DNA from 3 places in the Arthrobacter sp. 05L45_2 genome. Region 3 is predicted to be linked to each of the others. Evidence: riboswitches for the same ligand, from Rfam matches in the RefSeq annotation. Region 3 holds a riboswitch; each other region holds the start of a gene.
What was found. Region 3 has a riboswitch for thiamine pyrophosphate ahead of AC1DHD_RS09495 (ECF transporter S component). Riboswitches for the same ligand answer to the same signal wherever they lie in the genome.

Region 1 (3,421 bases), on a different contig from region 3:
GTTCATCAAGGTCATAACCCAAGTGTTGGCGTAAGCACCGAAGATCTAGACTACGCTAATTTTGCCTTCGGCCGCAAACGAGGCCGGCTCCGGAGAGTGATGCGTGACGGCCGCCACACCCCGTCCCCGAGGGGCTGGAGCGGTGCTGCCGCGGCGACTTCCGGAACCGCGCCCCATAATGTTACCGGCCGCAGGGCCGGGGCCGCGTCAGGCGTGCAGCCTCGGCGCGTCGAAGAACGCCACCTCGTAGTCGCAGGACTGCCGGAACGCCTCGGTCATGGCGGTCCGCTCCGACTCGAAACCGCGCCGGGCCGCGGCGTCGGTGTACCGGATTGCCTGCCGCGTAGCCTCGGCGAAGGCCTCGTCGGCGTAGGTGCGAAGCCACTCCGCGTAGGGGTGCTCGGCCGGCGCGCCGGCGTCGAGGTATTGCCTGTGCAAGGTTGCGCCCACCTCGGCGTAGAGCCAGAAACAAGGCAGCGCTGCCGCGGTGAGGACGCCGTAACTGCCCAGCGAGGCCGCGAGGAGATGGTCCACGTAGGCCTTCGTGACCGGACCGGGCCGCGCCTCCCCCGCGCGTCCGGCCAGCCAGGTCCGGTGCAGCTCGGATTCGACCTCGAGGCACTGTTGCGCCGACCGGGCCCAGAAGAGCTGTTCCGCTTCCGACGGCGCCAGGGCGGCCGCGCGGGCCAGGACCCGTGAATAGCCGTTGAGGTACAAGGCGTCCTGGCGCAGGTAGTAGGCGAACTCGTGTTCGGGCAGGGCGCCGCTGGCCAGCCCCCGGATGAAGTCCAGACCATAAATAGCGTCCAGGCCGCCGGTGGCGATCCCGTCGAGGCCCTCGGCGAAGTCGCCGTCAGCCGGCGGCCGGGCGCCGGTTACGTGGTGGAAGTGGTGCACCGGGCCGTTGCCGGTGCCAACTTCGAGGCGTCCGGCGTCCGCCAGCGCCCCCTGAAGCCACGGTTTGACTTCCCGCAGCGCCGCTTCCCAGTCCTGGCACCGGACCTGGGCGGTGGCCAGCGCCGAGGACAGGGAACAGCCCGTACCGTGGCTGTTGCGGGTGGCGATCCGCTCACCGGGCACCTCCACGGTCTCCCCGCGGAGCACTCCCCCGGTGTTGACCAGCGCGTCCGGACAGGTGCCGCCATCGGGCAGGTGTCCGCCCTTGACCAGCACCGTGGTCCCGGTTTGCGCCGCGAGGCGTTTGCCCTGTTCCAACGCCCCGGCCCAGTCCCGGGCGGTCGGTTCTCCGACCAGGATGGCGAGCTCGGCCAGGTTGGGGGTGATGAGGTGCGCCAGGGGCAGGAGGGACCTCAGGGCGTCCTCCGCGGATTCGCGGAGCAGCCTGTCGCCGCTGGTTGCCACCATGACCGGGTCCAGGACGACGACGGCGGGCCGCACCTTCTCGAGCCAGTCCCGGACGGCGGTAATCACCGCGGCGTCGCCGAGCATCCCGATTTTGACGGCGTCGATGGTGATGTCATCGCTGACAGCCTCGAGCTGGGCGGTGAGGAAGGAGGCCGGGGGCACGTGCACGGCCCGCACACCCCGGGTGTTTTGGGCGGTCAGGGCCGTGACGGCGGCCATCCCGTAGCCTCCGTTCGCCGCGATGCTCTTCAGGTCCGCCTGGATGCCGGCCCCGCCGGACGGGTCGGACCCGGCGATGGCCAGGACGCGGGGTATCCGGGCGGTAGCGGGCCGCGTATGGGCTGCCGCCCGGCCCGGGAACGCCGAATGCAGGATGGGGGCAGGGCGGGAGGGGTCCGGCTGGGCCGCCGGGGGCGCGGTTACCTGCGGGGTGGTTGAAAGCATAAGACATCCCTTCGCCGGTGCTAACCGGACAGGTTCAACGGGTCTGGATCTCAGCCGGCTCGATGCGCGGCACCCCGTGTCAGTTCCCCAGCCTAGCCGCCCCGCAGCTCCGGGCCGTTAACGCACTCGCGGGCACCGTCCGGGCCCGACGTGATGTTACGTCGGGCCCGGACGATACCCGCGGGCGGTGGGGTTTTCCCGGGCCTAGAGCTCCGAGGCCGGTACGCCGACGCCGAGGATGACCGGTTCCGCAGCGGCGGACTTAGCGGCGGGCGTTGCCGGTTCCGGCGCCTTGGCCTCGTGGACGGAGACTGCTGCTACCGACGGTGCGTTCTCGCGCTGCTGCACGGACGTCTCGTTGGCGGCACCCTGGGCGCGGCTGGCGCTGCGGTTACGGCGGACCCGGCGGGGTGCCGTGCCGTCTGCCGAACCCGCAGGGGCCTGGTTGACGGGAGCCTTGGCAGCAGGCGCTGCTGCGGCCGGAGCCTTAGCCGCGGGGGCCTTGGCGGGCTCCTGGCGTGCCGGGGCCTGTTGGGCCGGGGCCTTGGCGGCCTCCTGGCGTGCCGATGCCTGCTCTTCGCGGGTGCGGGTGCCTGGCGGCTGGATCCGGGCAGTGCGGGCCCGTCCCCGTCCCCGGGTGGCACGGGGCGACGCCGCTGGGGCCTCGCCGGCGGTCCCGGCCGCCGGAGTTTCGGCTGCAGCCGTCTCGACCGCAGGGGCCGCCGCCGTCTGCGCACCGGACTCGGAGTCGCCCAGGCTCGCGAAAGCCTCGGTCAGCAGGTCCAGGGTCAGCGCCGGTTGCCGGGTTTCCTCGGCGTGCTCGACGAACGGCAGGGCGACCTGTTCGCCGCCGAAGGTCAGGACCGCGGCCGGACGTCCGGCGGCTTCCTCCGTCGAAGCGAGCTCTACCGCGGCATCGAGCGCGGCCTGCCGGGTGGCGGCGTCCGGCGCGGAATGCGCGTCGCCGTCGTGCAGGTGGGCGGCGTGCGCGGCGGCGGCGATGTTCGCCAGTGCCGCGCGGGTTGCCTCCGCCTTGGCGTGGCGTTCCGCTTCCGTCGGCTCGGGGTGGGCTGCAACGGCCGGCGTGGACGGCATGGCCTCGCCGTTCCCCTGGCCGCCCTTGCCGCGGCGACGCTTGCGCTCACTTCGGGCTGCAGGCTGGTGTTCGGTCCGCGGGACGTGGTGCTCAGCGGCGACGGTGTTGGCGCGGCGGTGCTCGACGGGTTCGTCGTGGGTGACGATGCCCCGGCCGGCACACGCTTCGCACTGCTCGCCGAAGACTTCCAGGAGCCCGGTGCCCATCCGCTTGCGGGTCATCTGCACAAGGCCGAGTGAGGTCACCTCGGCGACCTGGTGCTTGGTCCGGTCCCGGCCCAGGCACTCCACCATGCGGCGCAGTACGAGATCCCGGTTGGATTCGAGCACCATGTCGATGAAGTCGATGACGATGATGCCGCCGATGTCGCGCAGGCGCAGCTGCCGGACAACTTCCTCGGCCGCTTCCAGGTTGTTCTTGGTGACGGTTTCCTCGAGGTTGCCGCCGCTGCCGGTGAACTTGCCCGTGTTGACGTCCACCACGGTCATGGCTTCGGTGCGGTCGATCACGAGCGAA
Region 2 (3,421 bases), on a different contig from region 3:
AGAGCTGGTCGGCGAGGAGGCTGCCGGCGGCCTCGCTGATGATCTCGGGGTGCAGCGGGATCCGGCCGTCCGGGGTGTAGAACGTCTGCCCGCGGCGCCTGGTCTCGGCGTCGAGTGCACCGCCGGGAGCCACGAAGGAGGGGACATCGGCAATCGCGTAGAACACCTTGTAGCCGTCACCGGAGCGGTCGATGTACAGGGCCTGGTCCAGGTCCGTGGAGGACGCCGGATCAATGGTTACGAACTCCACGTGCGTCAGGTCCAGGCCGGGCAGCTCATGGCCGGCCACGGCGGCCTCGGCGTCCCGCCGCGCGTCGGCCGGGAACGGTCCCGGCAGTTCCAGGACGGTGCGCAGCGCGTTAAGCGCCTGGGCCAGCTGGTTCTGCTGCTGTCGGACGCTCGGAGTCAGGCGATGATGAGACACGGAATCAGGGTAGCCCGATTTCCGCCGCTAGTGTTGAAGCATGAGCACCTCCCCGGATGAGCCCGCCCGCTTCAACCGTTTCCGCAGGGACCTGCTGGGCGTTATGGCCTACGGGGAGTTGTCGGCGTTCGAACGGCTCTCCTCCGACGCCCGGTATTCGCCCACCCTGCACGACCGGTCCGTGCTGGGCCGCCTTGCCGTCATCGAGTTCCAGCACTTCGAGCTGGTCTGCGCGAAACTGGCCGAACTCGGCGTGGACGCGGAGGAGGCGATGCAGCCGTTCCYGGCCTCGGTGGACCACTTCCATGAGCGCACCCGGCCCGCCGACTGGTACGAGTCACTGATGAAGGCGTACGTGATCGACACGGTCTCCGCCGACTTTTACCGGCGGGTTTCGGGTTATGTGGACGCCGGGACGGCCGGCCTGATCGAGCAGGTCCAGTCCGCAGGCGACGCGACGGCCGTGCTCCGGGAGCGGCTGAAGGCGGCGCTGGCCGATGACCCGCGGCTGGCCTCCCGGCTGGCCCTGTGGGCCCGGCGGTTGCTCGGCGAGGCGCTCACCCAGGCCCAACGGGTCAGTGTGGACCACGCGTTCCTCGACGGGCTGGCCGGTGAGGACCCGGCCCGGGCCGGTGAGCTCGCCCGGGAGCTCACCGCGGAACTCGCCGCCGGGCACTCCCGCCGGATGTCCGGGCTGGGGCTCGCGGGCTAGCTAGCCGACGTCGGAATCCGCGCCGGCGTCGAGCGCGGCGAGCAGGGCGCGCGCTGCGCCCGCCGGGTCCGCGGCCTCGGTGATCGCCCGGACCACCACAATCCTGCGGGCCCCGGCGTCGACCACCTGCTCCACGTTGCCCAGATCGATCCCGCCGATCGCGAACCACGGCACCACTCCGGAGACCTTGCCGACGCCGGCTTCCGAGGCCCGCCAAATCGCCGCGGCGGCGTACCGCACCAGGTCCGTTCCGACCGCGGCGCGGCCAGGCTTGGTGGGCGTCGCCCAGACCGGCCCCACGCAGAAGTAGTCCAAGCCGGTCCGGCCCGGGGAGGCGGCGATGGCCGCGTCCACCTGGTCCGGCGTGTGGGTGGACATGCCGATCACCGTGTTCTTGCCCAGGAAGTCGCGGGCCGCCGTGAACGGAATGTCCTTCTGGCCGATGTGGAAGACCGGCGCACCCGCCAGCGAGGCGAGGTCGGCGCGGTCATTGACGGCCCACAGCCGGCCGTGCCGCTGCGCCGTGGCGTGCAGGACCCCGAGGAGCTCCAGTTCCTCGGCCGCCTCCAGCGACTTGTCCCGCAACTGGATGATGTCCACCCCGCCGGCAAAGGCAGCGTCGACAAAATCTTCAAAGTCCCCGCGCTCTTTCCGTGCATCAGTGCACAGATACAGGCGGGCGGTGGTGTGCAGGTCCTGGCTCATATCCCAAGCGTAGTTCCTCTAAACTGGGCGCATACCGCGGGAGCCCGCGGGCCGTACGCGGCCGCCGGGCTGAGAGGGCGTCAGAGCCGACCGCTTGACCTGATCCGGTTAGTACCGGCGTAGGGAAGGAAACCATGACCCCACCAGCCGTACCGTACGACGTCGCCGTGATCGGCGGGGGAGTGATCGGCCACGGAATCGCCTGGGCAGCGCGCCGCTCCGGCCGGACTGTGGCCCTCATCGATGATGCCCCTGGCAGCGGCGCCAGCTGGGCCGCCGCCGGCATGCTGGCGCCGGTCAGCGAACTGCACTACCAGGAGGAAGACCTCCTGGCCCTGATGCTCGAAGGCTCCAGGCTGTGGCCGGCCTTCGCCGCCAGCCTGGCCGACGGCGCGCCCGGGGGCCTGCCCGACGGCGGCCCGCAGCCGGGCAGCACCGGCTACAGCACGACGCCGACCCTCGCCGTCGGCGTGGACGCCGCCGACCGCCGGGCGCTCACCGACCTGCGGGAGGTGCAGCTGGCGTGCGGCCTGGCCGTGGACCCCCTGACGGTGCGGGAGGCACGGTCCCGGGAGCCCCTCCTGAGCCCCGGCATCTCCTGCGCCTTCGCCATCCCCGCCGACCACCAGGTGGACCCGCGGCGGCTGCTGGCACGGATGGGGCGTCTGCTGGCCGCCGACCCAGAATTCGTGGCCGTGCCGAGCCGGGCGGCCGCCCTGCTCTGGGATGACGGCCGCGTCGCCGGGGCCCGGCTGGAGGGCGGGGGAGATATCCGCGCCACCGAAACGGTCGTGGCCAACGGCCTCGGCGCAACCGATCTGCAGGCCCTGCCGCAGGGGCTGGTGCTGCCGCTGCGCCCCGTCTACGGTGACATCCTCAGGCTGCGGGTGCCGCCCCGGCTCCGTCCCTTGCTGGGCTCCACGGTCCGGGGGCTGGTCCGCGGGGTCCCGGTGTACATCGTGCCCCGGGACGACGGCACGGTGGTGATCGGCGCGACCCAGCGCGAGGACGCACCTTCGACCGCCAGCGCGGTCTCGGCCGGCGGCGTCTACCAGCTCCTGCGTGACGCCCAGCAGCTTCTTCCGGCGGTCGCCGAACTCGAACTGCTGGAAGCCACAGCGCGGGCGCGGCCGGGCACACCGGACAACGCCCCGCTGATCGGGCGGGTCGCCGGTCCGGGGGATGGCCCTGACATCGAGGGCCTGATCATCGCCACCGGGTTCTTCCGGCACGGGGTCCTGCTGACTCCGGCCGCCGCGGCGATCTGCCAGGCGTTGCTGGACGGCCGGCCGGATCCGCGCTGGGCCCGGTTCCGCCCCGACCGCTTTCCCCGCCCCCAGGCCGCGGCCCATAGATTCTCAGCAAAAGACAGGACACCAGCATGAACATCAGGCTCAACGGAGCACAGCACGCCGTCGCCGACGGCGCCACCGTCAGCGCCCTGGTCAGCGGGGTCACCGGACGGCCGCTTGCCGCCAACGGCCAGGCCACGGACGGGCGGAAGCTCGGCGTCGCGGTCGCCCGCAACGCCGAGGTGGTCCCGCGCAGCCAATGGCACGCGACGGCGCTCGCCGAGGGCG
Region 3 (3,421 bases):
TCATGGGCACCCCGGCCGAACTGACCGCACTCCAGCAGGAGGTAGCCGGATGATGCCCCTCGTCCTGATCATCACCGCCGTCGTGCTCTCCCTTGCCGCGGCCGGGGCGATCATCCGCATCGCGCGCGGGCCCTCGCTGCTGGACCGGGTGCTGGCCGCGGACGTCCTGCTGGCCATCCTCGGCGCGGCGCTCTGCATCGACATGGCCGTCAACCGGCACCTGAACAACCTGATGCTGCTCGTGGCCATCTCCATCATCGGCTTCGTCGGCTCGGTGACGGTGGCACGGTTCGTGGCGGACCGGAGGAAGCAGCCCAATGAATCCTGAGACGAGCTCCGTGGATACCGTGATCGACGCAGTCTCTGCCGTCTTTATGGTGGTGGGGGCGCTCATGTCCCTCGGCGCCGCGATCGGCCTGCTGCGCTTCCCGGACCTGATGAGCCGGATGCACGCCGCCACCAAGCCGCAGGTACTGGGGCTGTTCCTGCTGCTGTGCGCCGTCGGGCTGCAGATGCGCACATGGTGGGTGTGGCCGGTGCTGGTGGTCGCGTGGATCTTCCAGCTGCTCACGGTGCCGGTCTCGGCCCACATGGTGGGCCGGGCCGGCTACCGGACCAAGCACCTGCACCCGGAACTGCTCAGCGCCGACGAGCTCGAAGCCGTGGTGCAGCAGGCGGCCGGGAAACGCGGGTTCACCGACGACGGCGAGTGACGCCGGGCGGTGTGCCCATAGCGGTGTGCCCTTAGACGATGTCCTGGGTCTTGGCGAAGCGGCTGATGGCGCGCTGGGTGCCGCGGTTGGCGAGGACCTGGATGATGGCGCTGACCGAAGCGGAGATCAGCGCGAACGTCAGGGCCTGGCGCAGGGTGGTGGGGACGTCGTCGTCGTGGCCCTTCGGCGGCTTGTTGCCGGTGGTCTTCTCCCACGCGGTGTCGACCAGCTTGGTCCCGACGAAACCGGCGACGAGGCTGATGCCGGTGCCGAGCAACTTGATGAGGATGTTCATGCGTCGTACTCCTTGCGGGCGGAAACAGGGCTCCCCCTAGCCTAGCGTCCCTGCCGTCCGAGGATTTCCGACAGCGCCTCGACCACCAGCTCATGGTCAGCCTTCTGCGGCAGGCCGGATACGGTGACCGTGCCGATCATTCCGGTTCCGCGCAGGTAGATCGGGAAGGAGCCGCCGTGGGCCGCGAATTCCAGCTGGTCGAACCAGGCGTTGTCCTCGATCCGCCGCCCGGACGCCCGCGCCCGCAGCCCCACGAGCAGGGACGGGACCTCGTACCGCACGGCCGTGCGCTGCTTGGCTTTGATCCAGCGGCCGTTGTCAGGGGTGGCGCCCTCCAGCGCCGCGTGGAAGAGCACCTGCTCGCCCTTGGTGATGTCGATGGCGATCGGATGGGAGCGCTCCCGGCCCAGTTCCACCAGGAGCAGCCCCAGGTCCAGGGCGTCGTCCTTGCTGAAGGACCGGAACTGGAGCTCCTCGATTTCGGTGAGGATGCGGCCGATGAGCGCCGCCAGGGAACCCGGCGGCTGGGGCTCCGCGGAATCGGGGTCGAAGTCGGGGGAAGGCGCTGGGGAGTCGGTCAAAGGAATCACCTTCCGTCAGCCGCGGCCGGGGCCCGGCCGCGGCTGCGGCCGATGCTCGCGATCTGAGCAGACTCTACCAAGCAGGCCGATCCCGGTCACCGGCTCGTGCGGGCGATCTGCCGGGTGTAAACTGAGCCAGCCCACAAGGGTGAATTGCATACGACAGGGGAGCGCCGCCGTCGGGCCTCCGGAGCAGTCCGGAACCTTAGGTGGGCGCTGAGAGTGCGGACAGCCGCAGACCCTCGAACCTGATCCGGTTAGTACCGGCGCAAGGGAGTCGAGTTCTCAGGGTGCCCGGCACCCGCGGTGCAAACCGCGGCGCCACCGGAGCACCCTCCCCTCCTGTACCTCAGGAGGAAGACATGACTGATATTTCTGCAAAGCAGACACTGACCACGGGCAAATACACCTGGCGGGTGGTGGACATTGTGGTGGCGGCGTTGATCGCTGTTGCCGGCGGCGTAATTTTCTGGGCCTGGGACCAGGGCGCGAACGTGGTGACCACGCCGCTGAACGCGGTCTACCCGCCACTGACCGGGCTGTACGCCGGCGGGTGGATGATCCCCGCGATTCTGGGCATGCTGGTTATCCGCAAGCCGGGAGCGGCCGTGTTCTGCGAAACCGTAGCCGCCACGGGGGAGCTGATCATGGGCTCGCAGTACGGCGCGTCCGTGCTGTTCTCCGGCTTCCTGCAGGGCCTCGGCGCGGAGCTCATCTTCGCCGCGTTCCTCTACAAGCGGTTCAACCTGCCGGTCTCGCTGCTGGCCGGAGCGGGCGCCGGCCTGTTCTGCGGCCTGAACGACTCCTTCCTGCCCTGGGGCTGGAACATCGCGTACGAGACCGGTGACAAGCTCGCCTACATCATTTTCTGCGCCATCTCCGGGGCCGTGATCGCCGGCGCCCTGGCCTGGATCGCCACCCGCGGCCTGGCCCGGACCGGTGTGCTGGCTTCCTTCGCGTCCCGCAAGGCGGCAACGGAACCCGTGTTCTCCTAGGGCCCGGACACGTATGGGAACCCTCGACGACGTGCGCCCGGCTGCGGTCACCGCCCGCGGCTGGGGCTGGCGGCATGCCGGCCGCACCCGCCCGGCCGTGAGCGGCTTGGACCTGGACATCAGCCCCGGCGAACGCGTGCTGCTCCTGGGGCCGTCCGGCGCGGGAAAATCCACGCTGCTGCACGCCCTGGCGGGGGTGCTCGGCGACAGCGCCGGCGCGGGACCGGCCGCGGACTCCGAGGATTCGGACGAGACCGGCAGCCTGCTGATCGACGGCGCCCCGCCCCGGGCCCGGCGCGGCACGGCGGGCCTGGTCCAGCAGGACCCCGAAACCCAGGTGGTGCTCTCGCGGCTGGGTGACGACGTCGCCTTCGGCGCCGAGAACCTTTCCGTGCCCCCGGCGGAGATCTGGCGGCGGGTCGCGGAGGCGCTCGACGACGTCGGGCTGGCCGGCCTGCCGCTGCAGCACCCGACGTCCGCGCTCTCGGGCGGACAGAAGCAACGCCTGGCGCTCGCCGGGATCCTCGCCATGCGGCCCGGGCTGCTGCTGCTGGACGAACCCACGGCCAACCTCGACCCCGCGGGTGTCCTGGAAGTCCGTGACGCCGTGGCACGGTGCCTGGACCGGACCGGAGCCACGCTGGTGGTGGTGGAGCACCGGGTGGCCGTGTGGAAGGACCTCGTCGACCGGATCGTGGTGCTGCAGCCGGGCTCTGCCACGGAGCCGGCCGTGTTGTTGGACGGCGCCCCGGACCAGGTCCTGGCGCAGGCGAGGGACATGCTCATCGCTGCCGGGGTCTGGGTGCCGGGCCACGTGCCGCCCACCCGTCCCCGCCG

Region 1: another riboswitch for thiamine pyrophosphate. It lies ahead of thiD (bifunctional hydroxymethylpyrimidine kinase/phosphomethylpyrimidine kinase); the one in region 3 lies ahead of AC1DHD_RS09495 (ECF transporter S component).
Region 2: another riboswitch for thiamine pyrophosphate. It lies ahead of thiO (glycine oxidase ThiO); the one in region 3 lies ahead of AC1DHD_RS09495 (ECF transporter S component).

The regions. Positions count from the first base shown of each region.
Region 1 is NZ_JBFTNO010000063.1:247-3,667, reverse strand. Features, by position in the region: gene thiD (bifunctional hydroxymethylpyrimidine kinase/phosphomethylpyrimidine kinase) at 208-1,809, opposite strand; TPP riboswitch at 1,799-1,896, opposite strand; partial or broken gene AC1DHD_RS07105 (ribonuclease E/G) at 2,014-3,421, opposite strand, start outside.
Region 2 is NZ_JBFTNO010000017.1:1,437-4,857, forward strand. Features, by position in the region: gene AC1DHD_RS02690 (RNB domain-containing ribonuclease) at 1-424, opposite strand, end outside; gene AC1DHD_RS02695 (ferritin-like fold-containing protein) at 465-1,136, shown strand; gene thiE (thiamine phosphate synthase) at 1,137-1,841, opposite strand; TPP riboswitch at 1,868-1,985, shown strand; gene thiO (glycine oxidase ThiO) at 1,976-3,226, shown strand; gene thiS (sulfur carrier protein ThiS) at 3,223-3,421, shown strand, end outside.
Region 3 is NZ_JBFTNO010000101.1:1,334-4,754, forward strand. Features, by position in the region: gene AC1DHD_RS09470 (Na+/H+ antiporter subunit E) at 1-53, shown strand, start outside; gene AC1DHD_RS09475 (MrpF/PhaF family protein) at 50-328, shown strand; gene mnhG (monovalent cation/H(+) antiporter subunit G) at 318-713, shown strand; gene AC1DHD_RS09485 (DUF4235 domain-containing protein) at 745-1,008, opposite strand; gene AC1DHD_RS09490 (heme-degrading domain-containing protein) at 1,050-1,589, opposite strand; TPP riboswitch at 1,744-1,882, shown strand; gene AC1DHD_RS09495 (ECF transporter S component) at 1,952-2,584, shown strand; gene AC1DHD_RS09500 (ABC transporter ATP-binding protein) at 2,598-3,421, shown strand, end outside.